DNA from 2 places in the Marinitoga sp. 1135 genome. Region 2 is predicted to be linked to the other one. Evidence: riboswitches for the same ligand, from Rfam matches in the RefSeq annotation. Region 2 holds a riboswitch; the other holds the start of a gene.
The links. A riboswitch is a leader RNA that binds a small molecule or an ion and turns the genes downstream of it on or off. The one in region 2 is predicted to bind cobalamin.
Positions count from the first base shown of each region.

Region 1: linked by a shared signal. The riboswitch ahead of XO10_RS04705 (ABC transporter substrate-binding protein) and the one ahead of XO10_RS10785 (ATP-grasp domain-containing protein) in region 2 are both predicted to bind cobalamin.

Region 1 covers NZ_LBEZ01000008.1:98,873-104,214, reverse strand. Annotated here, with positions in the region: gene XO10_RS04720 (KamA family radical SAM protein) at 1-475, opposite strand, end outside; gene XO10_RS04715 (ABC transporter ATP-binding protein) at 553-1,323, opposite strand; gene XO10_RS04710 (iron ABC transporter permease) at 1,320-2,273, opposite strand; gene XO10_RS04705 (ABC transporter substrate-binding protein) at 2,333-3,217, opposite strand; cobalamin riboswitch at 3,270-3,446, opposite strand; gene XO10_RS04700 (hypothetical protein) at 3,540-5,342, opposite strand, start outside.
Region 2 covers NZ_LBEZ01000009.1:53,744-59,085, reverse strand. Annotated here, with positions in the region: gene XO10_RS05350 (hypothetical protein) at 1-827, opposite strand, end outside; gene XO10_RS05345 (CoA-binding protein) at 904-1,740, opposite strand; gene XO10_RS10785 (ATP-grasp domain-containing protein) at 1,737-2,759, opposite strand; cobalamin riboswitch at 2,812-2,990, opposite strand; gene XO10_RS05335 (hypothetical protein) at 3,225-3,800, shown strand; gene XO10_RS05330 (peptidylprolyl isomerase) at 3,985-5,342, opposite strand, start outside.

The DNA of each region.
Region 1 (5,342 bases), on a different contig from region 2:
TTATAATATTTTCCAGCTTTTCAGTTGCAAGCAATAATGGATCTCCACCTGTTAATAATACATTTGTTATTTCCTTATGTTGTCTTATATATTCAAGGTCTTCACTTACATCTCTAACAACCTCTGCACCAACATTTATAAACAATCTTTTTCTAAAACAGAATCTACAAAAACCTCCACATACATCATTTACCAAAAGCAAAGCTGTATCTCTATATTTATGCTGCAATCCTTTGCTTATGGTATATGACTTCTCATTGGATGCATCTAATCTTCCCCATTCTTCCAATTCACCCATTTGCGGAATTATCAAATTCCTTATAGGATCATTGGGATCCTCCCAATTAATTAATCCAAGATAATAATCATTTGCTCTAAATTTGTATTTTTCAGTTACTTTTTTTAACTGTTCTTTCTCTTCCTGTGATAATTGTTCCACCTGATCAATTTTTACTAAATACTTTACCTTACTCAATTCATCCTCCTCCTTTCGTTCTTTTTGTATAAATATAACTCAATTCTATTATATCAAATTTCACAATTTTTATCAAATTAATATTCAAAAATCACCTGTGGCTTATTTTTGAAAGGATGCTCCACAATAAAACATTCTATATCAAAAATTTCCTTCATTATTTTCCTGGTAATTACTTTTTCAGGCGTTCCTGAATACTTTATTTCACCATTTTTTAAAATATATATTCTATCAGAATACAATGATGCAATATTAATATCGTGGAATATTGCCAGTATTCCTTTATTATTTTCTACAACTTCATTTTTCACCATTCTTATTAATTGCTGGGTAAATCCTGGATCTATTTGAGAAACAAATTCATCAAGTAATAAAATATCGGTCTGTTGAACCAGAGCACGCGTTAACATCACGCGTTGCTTTTCACCACCACTTAAATAATTATATACTCTATTCTTAAAAACATATGTATTTGTTTTTTTCATTGTTTCTTCCATTACTTTGTTATTTTCCTCAACTGATACTAAACCCGCATATGGAATTCTTCCAGAAGAAATAATATCTTCCACTTTAAAATCAAATGATGTAAAGAATTCCTGTGGAACAACAGCAATCTTTTTAAACAATTCTTTTTTGGAATATTCATAAATAGATTTATTTTCAACATATATATTCCCTTTCATTGGTTTTTCTAAACCAGTTAAAAGTTTTAATATAGTTGTTTTCCCTGAACCATTTGGCCCTATTATAGAAACAAATTCACCTTTTTCAAGATACATTTCAGAAATATTCAATTTAAAATGATTGTTATATGAAAAGATAAGATCTTTTATCTTTAAAATACTCATATCTTTCTTCCTCTTTTCATGATAATTATGAATATAGGAGCCCCTACTATAGAAGTAGTTACACCAATTGGAAGCTCTGTAGGTCTAAAAAGGTATCTTGAAAACAAATCGGCAAACCCGAGAAATATTCCTCCATAAATAATAGATCCCAATGTTGAATATCTAATTCCAGGACCTGTTAATTTCCTCACCAGATGTGGAATTATCAAACCTACAAAACCTATAATCCCTGCTTTGGAAACAACAACAGCAACTGCAAAAACATTAATTAAAAGTACTAAAATTTTTATTTTCTCGGGATTAACTCCAGAATAAACCGAAATATCGTCTCCCATTGCTACCACTTCAATTTTTTTATGAAATACAAAATTCACAGTAATTTGTAAAATCAAAAAAAACAATAGAAGATATAAATCTCCCCAGACTATATTTCCTGTACTTCCCATTAGCCAGAAGTTTATATGCAATAAATTTTGCCAGAATAAAACTGTCAATAATGTCGAAACTGAATTAAATGTAAATCCAACAATCACACCACTTAAAATTAAAGATATAACAGGAATTTTTTTCCCTTCTTTTGCTAATAAAAAGGTAATAAATGTTGCTATAATCGCTGAAATAAATGAAAACATCTCTATTCCAAAAGGTAATTCAAGACCATATACACTTTTTAAAGCGGTGTATAATATAGCTCCAAAACTTGCCCCTGAAGAAATACCAATAATAAACGGATCTGCAAGTGGATTTTTTATTATCATTTGAAAATCATTCCCTGCAACGGCAAGTATTGCCCCTATAAGCAATGTTCCTAAAACACGAGGCAATCTTAAATTAAATATTATTCTATTGTACAATGTATTTTCAGATAAATTAAAAAATCCTTTTATTACCTCAACAAATGGAATATTTATAGTTCCAAGTGAAACAAAAAGAATTATAGAAAAAAACACTAAAACAATTCCAGAAATCAGGTAAAAAATCGGGGAAGTTTTCCCCGATTTAATTAATTTCATCTATTTTCACTGAAGAGTTTATTTAGCTCTCCCAATAAGTCTATTAATCCTGTATTTGGTAAAGAAGCCTTATTTCCGTCTATGATAAATACTTTCTTGTTTTTTACAGCTTTTATATCTTTAAATTGTTCAGCATTCATAATTAAATCATATGCTCCTTTATCCCCAGGATAATATGAAGGAACAAGAATTATATCAGGATCTTCCTTAATTACAAATTCCGGACCCACTGCAAACCATCCATTATTTCCTGTATATGGAGCAGTTACATTAATACCACCAGCATATGCAATTAATTCATTTAAATATGCTCCAGTTCCACATGTCCACATCTGTGAAACACTACCATATGCAGAAAGATATATAACTCTTGGTTTCTCTTTCCATGTAAATGTATTTTTGGCTATATTCAACATTCTCTGTCTTAACTTAAATGAATAATCCTGTGCAGTTTTTTCCTTCCCAAGAATTACACCTACAAGAGATAAATCCCTGAACATTTCATTTAAAGTAGTTGGATTTATAACAAAAGCCTTTATTCCAAATTTTTCAAGCTTTGAAACTTCCCCTTCCTGAAATCCCCCGGTTAATAATACAACATCAGGATTTAAAGATACAATTTTTTCAACATTTAGCGGAACCATATTTCCTATTTTCTCAACATCTGTAATATAGGAATCAAAATCAGTAACTCCAACAACTTTATCCTTAGCACCAAGCTTTACAATAAAATCAGAAATAGCTGGTGCAGCTACAACAATCCTTTCTACCTCTTTATCAAATACAACAACCCTTCCAAGATCATCTACAAGTGTCACAGGTTGAAAAGCAAATGCCATAAAAGATAATAACAACAGTGTTGCCAAAAATACCTTCTTCATCTATAATCCCTCCTATATAAAATCTATTTTCCATCTTCTTTTCGCGAGAAGATGGAACAAATCCCTTTAAAGCAGGTCTCCCGGCTTGTGGATCTTCCTACTCCTGGCGCCTTCCCGGAATATAAACAATTCCAGTGGCGTTACTTTGCCAGTTTCGTCCCCACTCACGGTGGCGCGCCCGCAGCGGATTTTCACCGCTTTCCCTTACACTTTAAAGGAATTTTTATTTACTTTTTATTTTTCGAGTATATTATATCATATAATTTCATGAATATAAAGAACCATAAAAAAACCCCGGGAAAATTCCCGGGGGTATAACAGATCAATTTGCAGCTAAACCTTCAAAGTTTAACCAGTTATAATCCTTTTCTAAATCAAGATTGCTATCTAATATTACAAGGCCGTTTTCGCCATCAGATACAACATAATGATCATTAGTTCCATCATTTACCTTTTCCACAAACGTTGTATTTCCCTGAGTATCATAAGAATTTTCTACGTAATTTCCATCACTGTCTGAATCATTGCTTGCACCTATATTTCTTGCATCTGCATCACCAAGTTCTGTTGGATCAGAAACCTTCATAATTATTACACCTTTATTTCCTGCAGATAATATAAGCGTATCTGTGCCATCTAAGGTTATATCTGTAATAAATGCATCATCAAATCTTGAACTTCCTAATTTAGTTAACGTTGCGCTACTGGTATCTCCTTCATATTTCAAAATTATTACACCTTCGGATCCAGCTGCTGCATATATATACGTTTTTGTTGCACCAATTGTTGCTGTTTCAATATCAAAAATACTACCATTACTTAAATTATATCCACTATAATCTGAACTTGTTGTTGGGGCACCAAGATTTGAAATATCATATATTTCAATAGAATCAGTTGTAGAAACTATTAATCTATTATCATCAGTTGTTGCTGAATCAGTTACTATTTTTCCAGAAAGCTGAACTCTGTTTACAAAATCATAATTTCCGCTATTTTCATAAACATTTAATCCTCCACTACCGGAACTTACATAAACAACTGTTGAAACTATAGTTACATTATAAGCTTCTCCTAAAATAGGTAAACTCTTTAATTTAGTAAGATTTCCATTTGAAGTATCAAATTTTAATACATCTACTCCATAACTCCCTTTGGATACAAAAATATTTGTTAATTGTGTAGCTTCAACACTCTTTGCAATTCCATCAAGCTGTATTGATGCTGTTGATTTTGCAGTTGTAAAGGATAATGTTGTTGCGTCTAAAATATTTACTCCATTTTCTGAATCAGCTACAATAATATAATTTTCCAATGTTTTTGTGGCTTTTGCTACAGCCCCATTATCCAATGTATTAATTTTTTCCATAGTATCAATATTTAAGATTAATAATCCATATCTCTTATTTCCAGCAAATAAAGTTCCACCATCGATAAGTATATTACCTACATAATAAATACCGCTATCATATTTTGAATCTTCGCTTAATGTATTTCCATCTAATTTTATAACTCCATTTGTTCCTGCAGCTATATATACATAACCGTCTTTGTAACTAACATCATATGCTTCCATACTTGCATTTGCAACCTCTGAAGGATTTGCTGGATCTGAAATATCTATCTTATATACTCCTCCGCTTCCCGCTGCAACATATGCATAATTTCCGTCAACATATACATTTAATGCACCACTTATTTCATAACTACCAATTTCTGTTGGGCTATTAATATTGCTAATATCTACAATATGCAATCCATCATTTGCAGCAACATATACATAATCTCCAGATTGGTACAATCCTCTTACATCTGAAGAACCTAAAATACTTGAAACGTAAGATAATTCTCCTGCACTATTATCAAAATGCAATATCTGTAATCCTTCTGTTGATGCTGCAACCAGAATATATGCCTTTGTAGATGGACTTGTTACAGTTGTTTCAAGAACATCATATGCAGTACTTCCAAAATAATAAGAATCTGTTTTCTTTGTTAAAGCTGAACTTGATGGTGTATATTCATAAACTGCTACTCCGTTATTTCCATCTGAAACAGCTATATATTCTTTACTATCAAATTCAAATTTAGATAAATTATATACATAACCTTCTGTATTTACTGA
Region 2 (5,342 bases):
AGCAATCCTAATTCTTGAATACTTTTTAAGATTTTTTTGTTCATTTTAAAATTAATAGGTCCAACTTTACCTAATGAACCTAAAAATAAAGCCGAAATCAATATTCCACCGGTCATGCCAAGTGAAAATTGTATAATTCCAAGATTGATATTTATCTTACCTAATAGAATACCTACAATTATTACAAAAGAAAATGCCATGAAGTCAAAATTGTTAATTTTATCTTCTTCAAAAGTTATTTCAGATGCCAGTTTTTCTTTTTCTTTTGAAATATCTATTTTAAATATTACAGGAATTAAGTACATAGAAAGAATTACCGCAAGAACACCAGGGATATATCCAACAGAATATCCAAAGGTTATTTCATCCTGGAAATCAGGAACAGTTTCAAGTGCTGTTGCAAGTCCTGGGGAACTGGTAAGGGCACCAGAATATACTCCAATAAAATTATAAATATTATATCCTGATATTTTTCCAAAAAAATAGGATAGAATGAAACCAGAAAGAGTTATAACAAATGCCATGGCTATAAATCTACTTCCAAATTTTTTTATGATAAATTTAATATCTCTGGAAGCTATTAATCCAACAGCTGAAATAAATAAAATCAAAGAAAAAAGAAAAAATTGGTGAAATGAAGCCTTTAATAATTGGATTGAAGAAAGATTATTATCTTTTAAAAGGAGGGTGGTAGCCAACCACCCCAAAAATAATCCGCTAAAAAGGGTTCCCGAACTCCCTAATTTAAATCTACCTATTTTAAACTTACCTATAAAGATACCTAAAAAAATTGATGAAAATAAAAGAAAATATGGATTTGAAAGCAACTTCTTCAACTCCTTTGTTATAATAATATAGTTATTTATATCATATCAAAATTTATTATCTTTATATTTACTTTTCTTATAAAAGATCTGGTATATTTTTAACCACATTTATTCCCATTTCAAGAAGTTGCTTTTCTTTATATTCAATACTACCTTCATAACCTTCTACAATAGCTCCGGCATGTCCCATTCTTTTTCCTTTTGGAGCTGTTCTTCCAGCAAAAAATACCTTTATATTCCCTTTATAACCTTTTTTAAGAGCATTTTTGATACCTGTAACTTCATCATTCCCCCCAACTTCACCTATTATAACAGCCTCTTTTATATTATTTTCAATTAAATAGTCAAAAGCTTCTTCAACAGATGTTCCGATAATTGGATCACCACCCAGACCAATTCCGATTTTTATGCCTTTTGAATATAAAGAAAGATAATTTGATATTTCATACATTAAAGTTCCGCTTCTTGATATTACAGCAATTTCTCCAGGCTTAAAAGCTTTTTCAGGCATAATCCCGATTTTTGAAATTCCAGGTAATATTACGCCAGGACAATTAGGTCCTATTACCCTTACATTATTATCCTTTGCAATATGATATACATCCAGCATATCCTGTTGAGGAATATGTTCTGTGATAATTATAATTTTTTTTATGCCAGCATTAATAGCTTCAAAAATAGCATCTTTTGCAAATGGAGCAGGTACAAATACAACAGATGTATCTGCATTATATTTTTCTACAGCATCTTTCATATTGGTTAATACAGGAATATTATATAAATCCTTTATTTTATTGTTTTTTGAAACACCACATACAATATTTGTTCCATAATCGAGCATCTTCTTTGTATGCAATCGTCCAGATTTTCCGGTAATACCCTGGACACAAACTCTTTCATTTCCGTAAATCATTTATACTCACCCACTTTCACTGCATCAAGAATCATGGAATACATATCTTCATAATAATTTAAATTGTGTTTTTTTAGAATTTCCTTTGCTTCGTTTTCATTTGTTCCCGTTAATCTTATAAATAATTGTATATCAGGATTTTCCTTATTAAATTCAACGAGTCCTCTGGCTATTTCATCGCATTTTGTAATTCCACCAAAAATATTTAGAATTACTTTTTTTATTCCAGAATTCTTTAATAAATTTAAAGCTTCAAGAGTAATATCCTTTTCAGCTCCTCCACCAAGATCAAGAAAATCTGCTGGTTCTCCACCATGTAATTTAACAGCATCCATTGTAGCCATAACTATTCCTGCGCCACAGCCGATAATTCCAATATCTCCTTCAAGTTTTACAAAGTGAAAAGGATACTTTTCATCAACAAATTCCTCTGCCCAGGTTTGTCTGAATATAGCGTTATCATCAAGATGCATTACAGCATCAAGAGCGATTATTTCTCCTCCTTCTGATTCGATTAATGGATTTATTTCAAGAAGGGTTAAATCCTTTTCTCTAAATAATTTTCTTAAATTAGGCAATATTTTCTGGATTTTTTCCGGAATTACTTCATGAAATTTTTCAAAATTTGTTTTTATAATTGAATCTTTGTTTTCTTCTATATCAATACCACCACTTTCGGAAAATAGTATACTTATTTCTTTTTCTTCTCTATTAAGTAGTAGAGATATATAGTATTCTTTTTTTATGGGAATCATTTCTTCAGCGAGAACCCCATAAGGTTTTTCGCCTTTTATTTCTTTTTTTAGCAGATATTTTGCTTTTTCAGAAAATTCTTCTTCTGTATGTGCAAATAATACACCGCCTGCTTTCATTCTTCCGCCCACTAACACCTGAGACTTTAATACTGCAGGCAGGAATGTTACTTTAATGTCTTTTTCAGAAGTAATTAGATACGATTGAGGCACTTTTATTCCATAATCTTGCAAAAAACCCTTACCAATAAATTCATGTACTTTCACTTAAATCCCTCCTATAAAATAAAAATTCCATCCTAATCTCCCGCGAGATCAGGATCGCTCTGGAATTAAAGGCAGGTCTCCCGACTTCCGGATCATCCTACTCCCAACGCCTTCCCAGGACAATTCCCAGTGGCCTTTTGTTGGTTTCGTACCCGGTTACGGTGGCGGGGCCGTGATGGATTCTCACCATCTTCCCTTTTAAGATTTCTCACCTTTAATTCCGGAGGTATTTACTTTTTTAATTTTCTATATGATTCTACCATATTAGATCTTTACATACAAACCTGAAAAGATAGTATATATTTTCTAATTTTGTAGAATTATGCCTGATAAAATTTTAAAATCTAATTAAAACTAAGAATTTTTATTTTTTTTTAATATCTTTTAAAACTTGAATCAATAATGGAATTATAGTAAAATTATAATTTAAGGATATTAAATACAAATTTTCAGGGAGGTGTTTATATGAAAAAGGTAACTCTTATACTTGTTTTATTAAGCATTGCTTTTCTTTTTGTAGGGTGTGTAGATCTTTTACAACAGGATAATTCAGACGTATTCCAAAGTTACTTTGATGATTTGAAAAACATTACAGAAAATTCTTCTATAACCGTATTAGAAAAGTACTTTTACAATGTTAATGTTACAGGAATGACAGATTTTGACGAAGATGCATGGGAGTGGGCTATAGAAGAGCTTATTTATCATTGTCCAATTTATGATGGTAGTACAGGAAAAGTTACAGGAAAGATTGAAAATCTTGAGATAACAAATGAAAAAGAATCAGAACCACCGGCTGATTTAAAAAATATCTGTCCTGATGTAGAAAAGGTATTAACAGCAGATTTATCTTTTGATCTCACTGCAGTAGGTGAAACAACATCAAAACATTATGATATTACAAGAAGCGCTTATTATATAAAAGACAGATGGTATATAGGAGTTGTGTATTATGAAAAAGAAGAGGATAAAGTAGTAATATATCCTGATTGGGAAGCATGGGAATATTGGGGAATGTTTTTAGGAGAATTTGATGAATAAATTTTTATTGATTAAATAATAATAAAAAAACAAAAGCCCCGACAATCGGGGCTTTTACGAAACCATATATGTATATGGAATCGGGGGATGGGGATTTCAAAATTATTATATCTTAGATATATTAATTAACAGTTACAAGAAACTGATAAATTTAAATCTTTTTTTACATTTTGAGAAAATATTTTCATTGCATCATGTTTTTTAAAGTTGTTTTTATTTCTTCTATAATCTTTTCTGACTGAGACTTTATTTCCGGGTTATCTGTTTTTTCCACAATTCCTTCAAAAGCTTTTAAAAGCTTTTCAAGCTCTGGTTGAATTACATCTTTTGGTTGTGATTGAATATATTGCTTGATATAGTTGTAATATGAATAATTATAATCAAATGCAATTTCGGGATCTTCTGGATTAAGCTGATATAATTCTACAAGTGTATTCATATCTTTGTTTTTCATATAAATTTCTTTTAAAATAATGAAATTTCTGTTATTGAGTTCTCTGGAATAATCTTCTTTTTCTTTTATATCTTCTTTTAATTCTGTATTTGTTTTGTTTATTAAGTAAGGATACATTATTTTTATGTAGTATAAATTTTCAAGGTTTGTTTTAAGCTGATCTTTTTCTTTCTTTTCAGGTGAGTCCTTTAATTTAGAGATTTCCTCTTCTATTTTATTTAATTCTTCGTCTAAAGCTTTTTCATCAAGGTTTTTGTATTTGTTATCGAGAACTAATAAGGATTTTTCAAGTTCTATAATTTCAGGGATTTGTTCTTTTATTTTTTTTGCTAAAGTAACATAACTGAGTTTCCATTCTTCTGGTACATCCTGATCTGTTTTTATTGCGTCGAATAATTTTTTTTCTATATCCATTAAATCGTCAATTGTTTTAGCTTTTTGGATTCTATCCTCATAGATTAGAGGTTTATAAACTATCGCAAAATCAAATTGTTTTGAATAGTCCATATACCATTTGTATAATTTCTCGTTTTTTAAGTCGGATTTAATTTTTTCCACAATTTCTGAATTGTTTTCCATATCTTCTGGAGAATTATAAATCTTTTTATCTTTAACCTTTATTAAATGATAACCATAATCTGTTTTTACAGGACCTACAATACTACCGATTTTCGCATTCCAGGCTGCTAAGAAATAAGGTTCAACAACCTGTTTTTTTGTAACCCAGTTAATTTCTCCACCGTTAACAGCAGAATTTTTATCAATAGAGTACTTTTTTGCAGCATCTTCAAATGAAATTTTACCGCTTTTTATTTTGTTTAATATTTTATTTGCGGTAGCTTCATCTGTAACGAGAATATGTTGTGTAAGTACTTTATCATTATCTTCTTTTAATTTTTCAAAGTTTTTTTCTATATATTCATTAACTTCATTTTCTGTAACTGTTCCTATTTTTGAGTCAATATATTTATAGTAATATGAAGCTAATAAATTGTTTTTTATATAATCTTTGAAACTATCTTCAGAGCCAAAGTAAGAAATAATCTGTTTTTTTGTATCTTCATTTGATAAGTATTGTGAAGCGAGTT